Regions from separate parts of the Azospira restricta genome, predicted to be linked through region 1. Evidence: riboswitches for the same ligand, from Rfam matches in the RefSeq annotation. Region 1 holds a riboswitch; the other holds the start of a gene.
What was found. Region 1 has a riboswitch for cyclic di-GMP ahead of IWH25_RS17105 (DUF1631 family protein). Riboswitches for the same ligand answer to the same signal wherever they lie in the genome.

Region 1 (4,941 bases):
TGCAGCGCGACGCCGGTGATGCCGTCGAGGAAGCGGCGCGCCGGATGCTGGCGGTTGGCGAAGAAGCTATGGTCCAGCATCGCCACCTTGAGCACCGGGATCTGCAGCTGGCCGACGAGCATCTTCACCGTGTCCGGCAGGTCGGCGTCGTTGAAGATGAAGTCGAAGAGCATGGCGACGATGTCGATCGTCACCGACTCCAGCGGACTGACCTGTTGCGCCGCCGCCGAATCGCGGAGCGCGCGGACCTGATTCATCGCGATGCCGGCGGTCGGCTGCCAATCGACGTGCTGCGCCTCGTTGAGCGAGGCGAGAAAGGCGTGGCTGATGCTCGCCGGGCTGGCGGCGACGCTGCTAGCAGGCAGCGCCGCCGCGTCGGCGACCGGCAGTGCGCGCAGCAGGCCGGGCCCGCCGCGGACGGCGGCCAGCCGTTGCAGCGCGCCGAGGATGTCGCCGGCGCCCTCGGGCAGTTCGGCCGCCGCTGACTTTGCCGCCGTTGCCGGCGGGCGGCGCCGATAGCTGCGCTTCAGGTCGGGGAGGATGTTGCGCTCGGCGAGGTAGTCGTTGATGCCGCGATAGATGCCGGGCAGTGCCTGGTGCAGGTGGCGCTCGACGCGGCGGGCGAGCAGCAGGCGGTCCCTGGCATCGAGTCCGAGCGCGGCGCCGGCGTCGAGCAGCGCCTGGCAGATCGGCTGCGGCGCGAGCGGATTGTCGCCGTCGCGCGGCTCGTCGTGCCCGAGCAGGGCGGCTATCCTCCGCTCGAGCGGGTACAGTTCGGCATCGCAGGTTTCTGTCAGCTGTGCGGCGAATTCGCGCAGCACGATGCGTTCCGCCAACTCGTCGTCCTCGATCAGTTGCAAGCCGTCGAAGTCCGGCACCTCGAGCGCGCCGGCCGCGCCGCCGGCCGCGTTGCCGTCCTGCTCGGCGAGGGCGTGGCGAAACGCCTCGATGAAGCGCGTCCAGTCGCGTTCGAGGTCGTGGCGCAGGTCGAGGTAGCGGGTTTGCAGGTGGCGGTCGCGGGTGCCGTCGGCGAGGACGAACAACTCTTCGACGATCTCCGTCCGGATTCCGGCGAGCCAGTTGCACAGGCCATCGCCGAGCTGCTCGCCGCATTCGGCGACGAGGCGCGGCCCGGGGCTGCGCTCGCGCCCGCCGGCGTTGATCGAAACGATCTTGGTCGCGGATGAAGTGCTCATGCCTCCCCCTAGGCGCTGTTCTTGTCCGATGCGTCCGTTGGCTGGTCGAAGATGAGCGTCGCCCGGCCAGTCTTCACCCGGTCGACCAGGTCTTCCGGCGCGATCTGGATGGCGCCCTGCCCATGGTGGTTGGAGAAGACCAGAATGCCGCGCTGCGGGCTGATCCAGGTCAGGCGTTCGCGCGTGACGCCGCCGTCGTCGTGACGAAGCTCGACCCAGTCGCCGCGTCGCAGGCGGGCGACCTGTTCGTCGGCGCTTTCCGCACGCGGCGGCGTCTTCGCCGGTGCCGTCTCGATGCGCAGCACGCGCGAGTGGATGTCGATCAGCGCGTCGAAGAAGGGACGCCGGTCCTCGCGCCCGACGTCGATCAGGTCGAGGCCGCGGTTCAGGCGCGCAAGCAGCGCCGGGATCAGCGCGATCAGGCGGAAGCGCTCGTCCTCGCCGGTCTTCGCCGTCAGGCTCCATGCCAGGTCGTCGACGACCGCGAGTGCGTCCAGCCACTGCGGCGAGTTCTCGGCGTGATGTTCGGCGGTGCGTTCGAGGACGTCGATCCAGTGGTCGGCGACGAAATCGCGGACCAGCGGCGGCAGCGGGCGCTCGAGGAAGTTGCGGGCCGCGGCTTCGGCACGCTGCCAGGCGTCGGCATCGGGCGTGCGGCTGCCGGTGTCGCGGACGAATTCGCGCAGCGAATGGTGCAGGATCGCGAAGGCTGTGCCGTTGGGGGCCAGTTCGTCGAGTACGCGTGCCATGCCGCTGGCGAAGAAGGTCGCGAATACCGTCGCGTCGCCGCCGCGTTCGCCGTGTTCCTTGAACAGCGGGGCGATGTCGTTGAGGAGCTGCCGCGCCGGATGCTGCCAGTCGGCGAAGAAGGCAGGCTCGCGCATCGCCATCTGCAGCATCGGCAGCTGCGCGGCGAGCAGCGACTCGCTGGCGGCGTGCGGAATCTGCGGGTCGTCGAGAACGAAGCCGAAGAGCATGTCGACGATGTCGGCGGCGACCTTGTCGAGCTGGCGATTGCCCTGCCGCGGCCAGTCGCCGGCAACGGACGATGCCGTACGCTGGCAGATGAGGTCGTCGAGCGAAGCGATGAACAGCGCGCTCAGCCGCGGGGCGTCGAGCTCTCCCGACGGCTGTGCTGCCGCGCTGCCGGGCACCGTCGGTGCTGCGGCATGCCTGGGCGGCACCACGTGCTCGACGGTGTCGAAGCCGCGGCGCCTGGCCAGCGCCAGGTCGCGCATCGTGCCGAGCAGCTGCGCCGGGTCCGGCGTCTCGCTGCGCGCGCGACCGGCGGCCGGCGGCGGGGTGAAGGGGATTACCTTGCCTTTGCTGTCCTGGGTACCCATGACGGATTCTCCTCGCGCCGGCCCGTGGCAGCGGGGCGTGGCGTGGTCGTGCACAGGGCGCCGGCGGCAGTGGCGTGGCGTACCAGAGGAGAAGCGCAGGGGAGGGCGGGCGTCATCGGCGGCGAGGACGAGCCACGGCGCGATGTCGAAACATCGTGCGGTGCATGCCGGGAGGAGTAGTCGTTGCCCACATCAACCTCGTTTATCTGGTGGTCCCGCTACCGTAGCGAACCGCAGGTTCGCTTTAGGCCGGTGACTTTGCGTCGCCATCTTTCGATGGGTTTGCCCTGTTTCAGAGATCGGCGCGCCACCTGTTGCAGGCGATGCGCAAACCGACCATGGTCTGCCTATGTCCATTATCGGGACGTAGGCAGTGAACTTTATAGCCCGGGGCTCCCGGATTGCAAGATTTATTTCCCCCGCTGGCGGGCGAGCGCCCAGGCGACGTGCTCGCGCACCAGCGGCGAGGGGTGGTCGTCGCGGGCTTCGAGCGCGGCGACGGTCGCCGCTGTGGCCGGCGCGTTGCCGAGGGCGACGGCGAGGTTGCGCAGCCAGCGTTCGTGGCCGATGCGGCGGATCGGGCTGCCCTGCAGGCGCTGCTCGAATTCGGCCTCGCTCCAGGCGAAGAGCTCGGCGAGCGTGGCCGCGTCGAGGCCATGGCGGGGGGCGAAGTCGGGGTCGCCGACGGTCGCGAAGCGGTTCCATGGGCAGACGAGCTGGCAGTCGTCGCAGCCGTAGATGCGGTTGCCGAGCAGCGGCCGCAGCGCCTCGGGGATCGCGCCGTCGAGTTCGATCGTCAGGTAGGAGATGCAGCGCCGCGCGTCGACCTCGTAGGGCGCGACGATCGCCTGCGTCGGGCAGATGTCGAGACAGGCGCGGCAGCTGCCGCAGTGCTCGGCAATAGGTGCGTCCGGCGGCAGCGGCAGGTCGGTGTAGAGCTCGCCGAGGAAATGGTAGGAGCCACCGCGGGTCAGCGACAGCGTGTGCTTGCCGCGCCAGGCGGTGCCGGCCAGGCGGGCGAACTCGACCTCCATCACCGGTGCCGAGTCGGAGAAGGCGCGGTAGTTGAAGTCGGTCCCTTCCGGCAGTTCGCCGCGGATACGGTCGGCCAGCTTCTGCAGGCGGCTGCGGATCGTCTTGTGATAATCGCGGCCGAGCGCGTAGCGCGAGACATAGGCGAGCGCGCCGTCGGCGAGCACCGACGCGGCGTCGGCGGCGTCCGGCCAGTAGGGCAGGCGGGCGGTGACGACGGTCGTCGTGCCGGGGTGCAGCGCGGCCGGGTCGGCACGCAGCGGCGCGTGTTTGGCCATATAATCCATGACCCCGTGGCGGCCCTGTTCGAGCCAGCGCATGAGGCCGGGGACGGCCTCCGACGGGTCGGCGCGGGCAATGCCGACTTCGGCGAAGCCGAGCTCGCGCCCCCAGTCCTTGATGCGTGCCGCCAGTGCGGCCCAGTCCACTGCGGAGTCTTTTTCTTGCATAGCCCCGAGCCTACCATTTCTGCGGATCTTTCCGTGTCCCTGCCGGACGAGGCGGCGAGCGTCGCGTTCGCGGAACGGCTGGCGCCGCGCCTGCGGCCGGGGATGGTGGTGTACCTCGACGGCGACCTCGGCGCCGGCAAGACGACGCTGGTGCGCGCGATGCTGCGCGCCCTCGGCCATGCCGGGCCGGTGAAGAGCCCGACCTATACGCTGGTTGAAGTTTACGTAATTTCGAGCTTATACTGGTATCACTTTGATTTTTATCGTTTCAACCATCCGGAAGAGTTTGTCGATGCAGGTCTGGGCGAGTACTTCCGCAGCGATTCGGTCTGTCTGGTCGAATGGCCCGACAAGGCGGCCGGCTATGTGCCGCCGCCGGACCTCGTCGTCGCCCTCGCCTTCGCCGGGAACGGCCGCCGCGCCGTGCTCTCGCCCCGTTCGCCGGAGGGCCGGCAATGTCTGAGCGACTTCCCGACGGCCGCCGCCGCCAGCTGCTGCGCTTCGCCGGCGGCGCCTCCCTCGTCCTCCTCGTAACGCCGCTGGCGCGGGCGGCGCGCGGCCCGAGCGTGGTCGCCGTGCGCGTCTGGCCGGCGGCCGACTACACCCGCGTGACGCTGGAGACCGACGCCTCGGTGAAGTTCTCGCACTTCACCGTGAAGAATCCGGAGCGGCTGGTGGTCGACCTCGAAGGGGTCGAATTCAACGGCGTGCTCGACGGGCTGTCCGGCAAGATCGCCGCCGACGATCCGTACATCAAGCTGCTGCGCGCCGGCCGCTTCAAGCCAGGCGTTGTGCGCCTGGTGATGGAACTGAAGACCGAGGTGGCGCCGCAGGTCTTCGTGCTGGCGCCGGTCGGCGAATACGGCCACCGGCTGGTGCTCGACGTCTATCCGGCGAACGCGCCGGACCCGCTGCTGGCGC
Region 2 (4,941 bases), 1.4 Mb from region 1:
CGCCCACTGCCGGCTGTCGCTGCGCTACCTGCGCACCGAGGAGGCGGGACCGCTGTTCGAGAACATGAAGGTGCGGCTCGCCGGCATCGCCTCGCATACCGGCATGAGCGGCGTCTTCCGGCTGCTCGGCGCCGACGTCTATCGTGTGCTCGATATCGAGCAGGTGCCGGGGTACACGCTGCCGGCGCCGCCGCCGCCCTGCAACTTGCTGGCGGCGCTGCGCGCCAGCGCCGAACGCCTGTGCGGCTGCGGCGACCTGGACAGCATGCTGGCCGAGTTCCTCGTCTGCCTGGAGCAATTCTTCGACATCCGCCACGCGATGGTGCTGCTGCTCGACGAAGCCGGCGAGCGCCTGTACACCGTCGCCAGCCGCGGCTACGCCGAGTCCGGCGTCGGCTCCGAGATCGCCGTCGGCGACGGCGTGATCGGCGTCGCTGCGCGCGAGCGGACGCCGATCCGCATCGGCCACTTCACCGCCGAGTACAGCTACGGGCGGGCCATCCGGGAGAGCCTCACGCGGCGCGGGCTGGCGGGGGCGGTCGAGACCGAGATTCCGCTGCCCGGCCTGCCCGAGTCGCGCAGCCAGCTGGCGGTGCCGATCAAGGCCTGCCAGCGCCTGACCGGCGTGCTCTACGTCGAGAGTCCGCAGGACCTGCGTTTCAGCTACGACGACGAGGATGCGCTGGTGGCGCTCGCCGGCCAGCTCGGCGTCGCCATCCGCCTGCTGCAGCAGGGGCAGGAGGGCGCGGAGTGTGCCGAGGGCGGCGACCAGCCCCCCGTGGGCGAAGCCGCGGTGCCGGCCGTGCCGGTGGCGGGTGCGCCGCTGCGCGTCCGCCACTATGCCGAGAACGACAGCGTTTTCCTCGATGGCGACTACCTGATCAAGGGCGTTGCCGGCTCGATCTTCTGGGCGCTGGTGCGCGACTACGACGGGAAGGGACAGCAGCATTTCAGCAACCGCGAACTGCGCCTCGACCCGCGCATCCGCCTGCCGGACATCAGCGACAACCTGGAAGCCCGGCTGATCCTGCTCGCGCGGCGGCTGGTCGAGCGCGCCGCGCCGCTGCGCATCGAGAAGACCGGCCGCGGCCGCTTCCGGCTGCATGTCGAGCGGCCGCTGTCGCTGGTCGAGATCGCCGGCGACGGCAGCTGACGCCGCCTGCCGGCGCGGCCTTCCTTAAATTTCCTTCCGCGTTTCCAGATTCTTCGTCAAGCCGCCGCCGCACGCCGCGCGAGTGGCTGCAGTACAGCGCATCCGGTCGGTGCCGACGACATCGCCGCCGGCGTCCGGCGGCCGCTGCGGCGGCGCGGCGAGCCCGAGGGTAGTGGCGTGATCGCTCCCGCCGCGCAGGGGCGGGGTGTGGGGGGAGGGGGCTCAGTAGGCGCGCCCGGCCGCTGCCAGTTGCGTGGCGGGCGGCGCGCCGGCGATCCGGGTGTCGCCCGGCTGCGGCCAGTCGAGGTGGCGCAGCAGGATCTGCGCGATCTCCCCGTGTTCCGGCACCTGCTGCGTGTATTGCACCGAGCAGTCGGCGCGGCCGCCGCACATCGTGGCTTCGGCGAGCAGGCGCGGGAAGTGGACGTCGTAGGGGTCGGTGTACATCGGGATGCGGATCAGCACCGCCTTGAACGACGAGGGCTTGCTGCGCAGCTCCTGGACGATCCGCGGCAGCTGGGCGGTCGTCTTGCCGGCGGCGGTCGGCGCCGGGTCGGAGTCGAGCAGGCAGTGGATATGCACCTGTTGGTCGTACCAGCAGCGCCAGTGCAGGTTCTGGCGGTCGGCAGCGGGGTCGGCGGCGCGCGCCGGGGCGGTGGCGAGGAGGGAGCAGCCGAGGAATGCCAGGCAAAAGAAAAGGCGCTTGACCATGTTGTCTCTCCACTCTTGTTGTCGTTGTCGCCAGAAACTCCCTGGCGTTTTGCCCGGACAACTGCGGAGAGAGGATCAAGTGCCTTCTCTACCATGTTTCGGTGGCCCCGCTGGCTTGCGAATCGGTTGCTGGTCGATTCCGTCAGCCCGGTAGCTTTGCGCCCCCGCCTTTCGACGGGTTTGCCTTTGTCGTGCAGGCAATGGTTAATCTAGATCAAAGAATTTTCGCTGGCAAGCAGAAAGTGAAAACCTGCGGCGGGCGAAACGGGGATCACCGGAACCTGGCGTCCTTGCCCCAGACGTGGGCCATGCGCACCGGCGTTGTCAGCTTGTCGAAGGTGATCACTTCGTCGATCGCGGAATCGGGCAGGTGCGTCTTGCGGTACGAGGCGACCTCGAGGAACAGCCCGCTCTTGGCGATCACCGCGTGCACCGCCGGCGTGTCCGGGCTTTCGCCGGGGCCGGTGACGACGCCGATTTCGGCGGTCTTCAGCCGCACCAGCGTGCCCACCGGGTAGATGCCGACGATGCGGATCAGCGTTGCGGCGACGGTGACGTCGATCTGCTGCCCCTGCTTCAGGTAGAGGTCGCGCAGCGCCTGGTTCGGCTTGTGCGGGCCGTGGTAGGCGCGGCTGGAGACCATCGCGCCGTAGCGGTCGGCGATGCCGATGATGCGTGCGCCGATCGCGATCGCGTCGCCGGCGAGGCCGTCGGGGTAGCCTGAGCCGTCGCTGTTCTCGTGGTGCTGACGGACGCAGGCGAGCCAGGCGGCGTCGGCGACGCCGAGCCGCTTCAGCCGTTCGGCGCCGTGCGCCGGGTGCTGGCGGATCATCGCCAGCAGCTTGTCGTTGAGCGCGCCGGTGATCGCGTCGACCTTGTCCTGCACCTCGAACATGCCGATGTTCATCGTCAGCGCGGCGCCGATCGTCGCCCGCTGCGCCGCTGCGTCGAGCGCCAGCTCGCGGCCGAGCAGGCAGGCGAGGATGGCGGTGTCGATCGCGTGCTTCACCGTGTAGCCGGTGTCGTGCATCAGCAGGATCGACGACATCGCCAGCGCCGGGTGCAGGTCGCAGGCGGCCTGCACCGAGTCGATCAGCTTCGTCATGCGGCCGGCGAAGTCGAGCGTCTGCTCGGGGCTGTGCGCGCAGATGTGGCCGAGGCTGCGGCGGGCGTCGACCAGATGCTGCATCGCGGTCGGCTTCTCGGCGGCGGCAGCCGGGTCGAGCGGCCGCGCGGACGAGTCGTCGCGCTGCAGGAAGAGGCCTTCGTCGATCAGGCGCTCGAGCGCCATCTGGCTCTGTACCGACTGCCCCTTGCGCAAGAGCAGCACGCCGTCGGCGCCGTAGGCGTCCCATGGCAGCGGCTGGCCGACCTTCAGATCCTGCAGCGTGATGCGCTGTTTCATGATGCCTTGCCTCCCCGGGGGAGCGGGTGGCTGCCCGCTCGGCAAAACATGTCGTCGGCGGCGTGCGGAAAGGGCGACGTCGCGTCGGGAATTCCGCAATCACCCGCCGATTGCCACTCCCGTTTGTTTCATGCTACTTCCGTGTCGCCGAAAATCAAAGCATTTCAACGACTTGCCCGGCGCCCGGGTGGCGGCATGTTTTGCCGTGCTCAGTGCAGGACCAGCCGGAAGCAGGGCAGCGGCGAGATCGCCTCGCCGGTCTCGACCAGGAACATCCCTTGCGTCAGTGCTGCAAGCTTGAGCAGGAGCAGCGGGGACAGTGTGCCGCTGGCGAGCAGTTCGAGTTCTTCGCCGGACTTCATCGCCAGGCTCAACGGTCCGGGGTGGAAGCCATCCGCCTCGTCGTGGCCGACCAGTTCATCGAGGTCGGTGTCGGGGGTGCATTGATGTCGCATGCGCGCCTCCTTGCAGCTTTCACCTTCGTTAACGGCAACGCCGGAAGAAAGCTGAATGGTGATGGGCAAAGCGATGCAAGATGCACGCCAGGTTGCGGGTGCGATGTCGGGGGCGCCCCCCCGTTCCGTCGGGCGCTGTGCCGGGTGCCGCGCTATCGCCAGAGCGACAGCGGCGGGTCGGCGACCACCGCGCGCAGCAGGTCGCCACGGGAAACGAAGCCGACCAGCGCCTGCCGCTCGTCGACGATCGGCACGCCGTCGACGCCGCGTTCGAGCATCACCCGGGCGATGTAGCGGATGTCGGTGAGCGGGTCGGCGGCGACCACCGGCGAGGTCATCACGTCGGCGACGCGCTGCGCCATGACCGCGCCGGCCGTGCCGCGCTCGGGGTCGAGCGCGACGAGCAGGTCGTGCTCGCTGACGATGCCGACCAGGCCGCCATCGCGGCCGAGCACCGGCGCCTGCCGGATGCGGCGCTCGACCAGCAGGCGCCAGGCGCGGGCGACCTCGTCGGCGGCGGCGAGGGCGAGCACCTGCGGCCGCATGATCTGTCGCGCATGCACCAGCGGCCCGCGCTCTTCGTCGATGTGCAGCATGCGGCGATAGGCGGCGGAGGCCGCCCGCCGGCTTTCCGGCAGCACCCGCGCCGCGGCGTCGCCGAGTTCGGCGCCGGCGGTGCCGATCGCATCGACCGCCCGCCGCCGCCCGACCTGGCGCACGTCCGGCAGCTGCTCCAGCCGCCCCGAGAAGATCTGACCGTTGACCCCGTAGATTCCGAACATGCGCCGCACTCCTTGCCTTCAGTCTAGGCAGTCCGGGCGCCGATGGGTAGGGTCCGGCGCCGGCGTGGCGCGGTGCTCAGTCCGGCAGCACCGCGACGTGGCGGACGAAGGTCAGCGACGGGAAGGTGCGCTGCAGCACCTTGCTGTAGAAGTTCGCCATCGTCGCGCCGTCGGCGTAGCGGATCGTCGCCCCGGCGGCGACGTCCAGCCGCGGCGCCGCGAGCCAGCGGCTGCCGCCGTCGGCGGCGACTTCGAGGTAGGTGTATTCGTTGACGTTGATTGCGCTCAGCACCGTGCCCCGGTGCGGCAGTTCGCTCGCGGCCGGCGCCGCCTGCGGCGCCAGCAGCTCGACCGCCTTCGCCGGCGACGGGTGGCCCGGCGGCGGTTCGGCCCGGGCCGGCGCGGCGAGCGCGATGGCTAAGAGCAGCGCGGCGG

Region 2: linked by a shared signal. The riboswitch ahead of IWH25_RS10775 (hypothetical protein) and the one ahead of IWH25_RS17105 (DUF1631 family protein) in region 1 are both predicted to bind cyclic di-GMP.

Annotation. Positions count from the first base shown of each region.
Region 1 is NZ_CP064781.1:3,589,962-3,594,902, reverse strand. It holds gene IWH25_RS17110 (DUF1631 family protein) at 1-1,196, opposite strand, end outside; gene IWH25_RS17105 (DUF1631 family protein) at 1,205-2,539, opposite strand; cyclic di-GMP riboswitch class I at 2,745-2,836, opposite strand; gene queG (tRNA epoxyqueuosine(34) reductase QueG) at 2,950-4,020, opposite strand; gene tsaE (tRNA (adenosine(37)-N6)-threonylcarbamoyltransferase complex ATPase subunit type 1 TsaE) at 4,015-4,554, shown strand; gene IWH25_RS17090 (N-acetylmuramoyl-L-alanine amidase) at 4,476-4,941, shown strand, end outside.
Region 2 is NZ_CP064781.1:2,187,034-2,191,974, forward strand. It holds gene IWH25_RS10770 (GAF domain-containing protein) at 1-1,153, shown strand, start outside; gene IWH25_RS10775 (hypothetical protein) at 1,376-1,864, opposite strand; cyclic di-GMP riboswitch class I at 1,962-2,059, opposite strand; gene IWH25_RS10780 (HD-GYP domain-containing protein) at 2,136-3,269, opposite strand; gene IWH25_RS10785 (hypothetical protein) at 3,479-3,724, opposite strand; gene IWH25_RS10790 (CBS domain-containing protein) at 3,877-4,506, opposite strand; gene IWH25_RS10795 (hypothetical protein) at 4,583-4,941, opposite strand, start outside.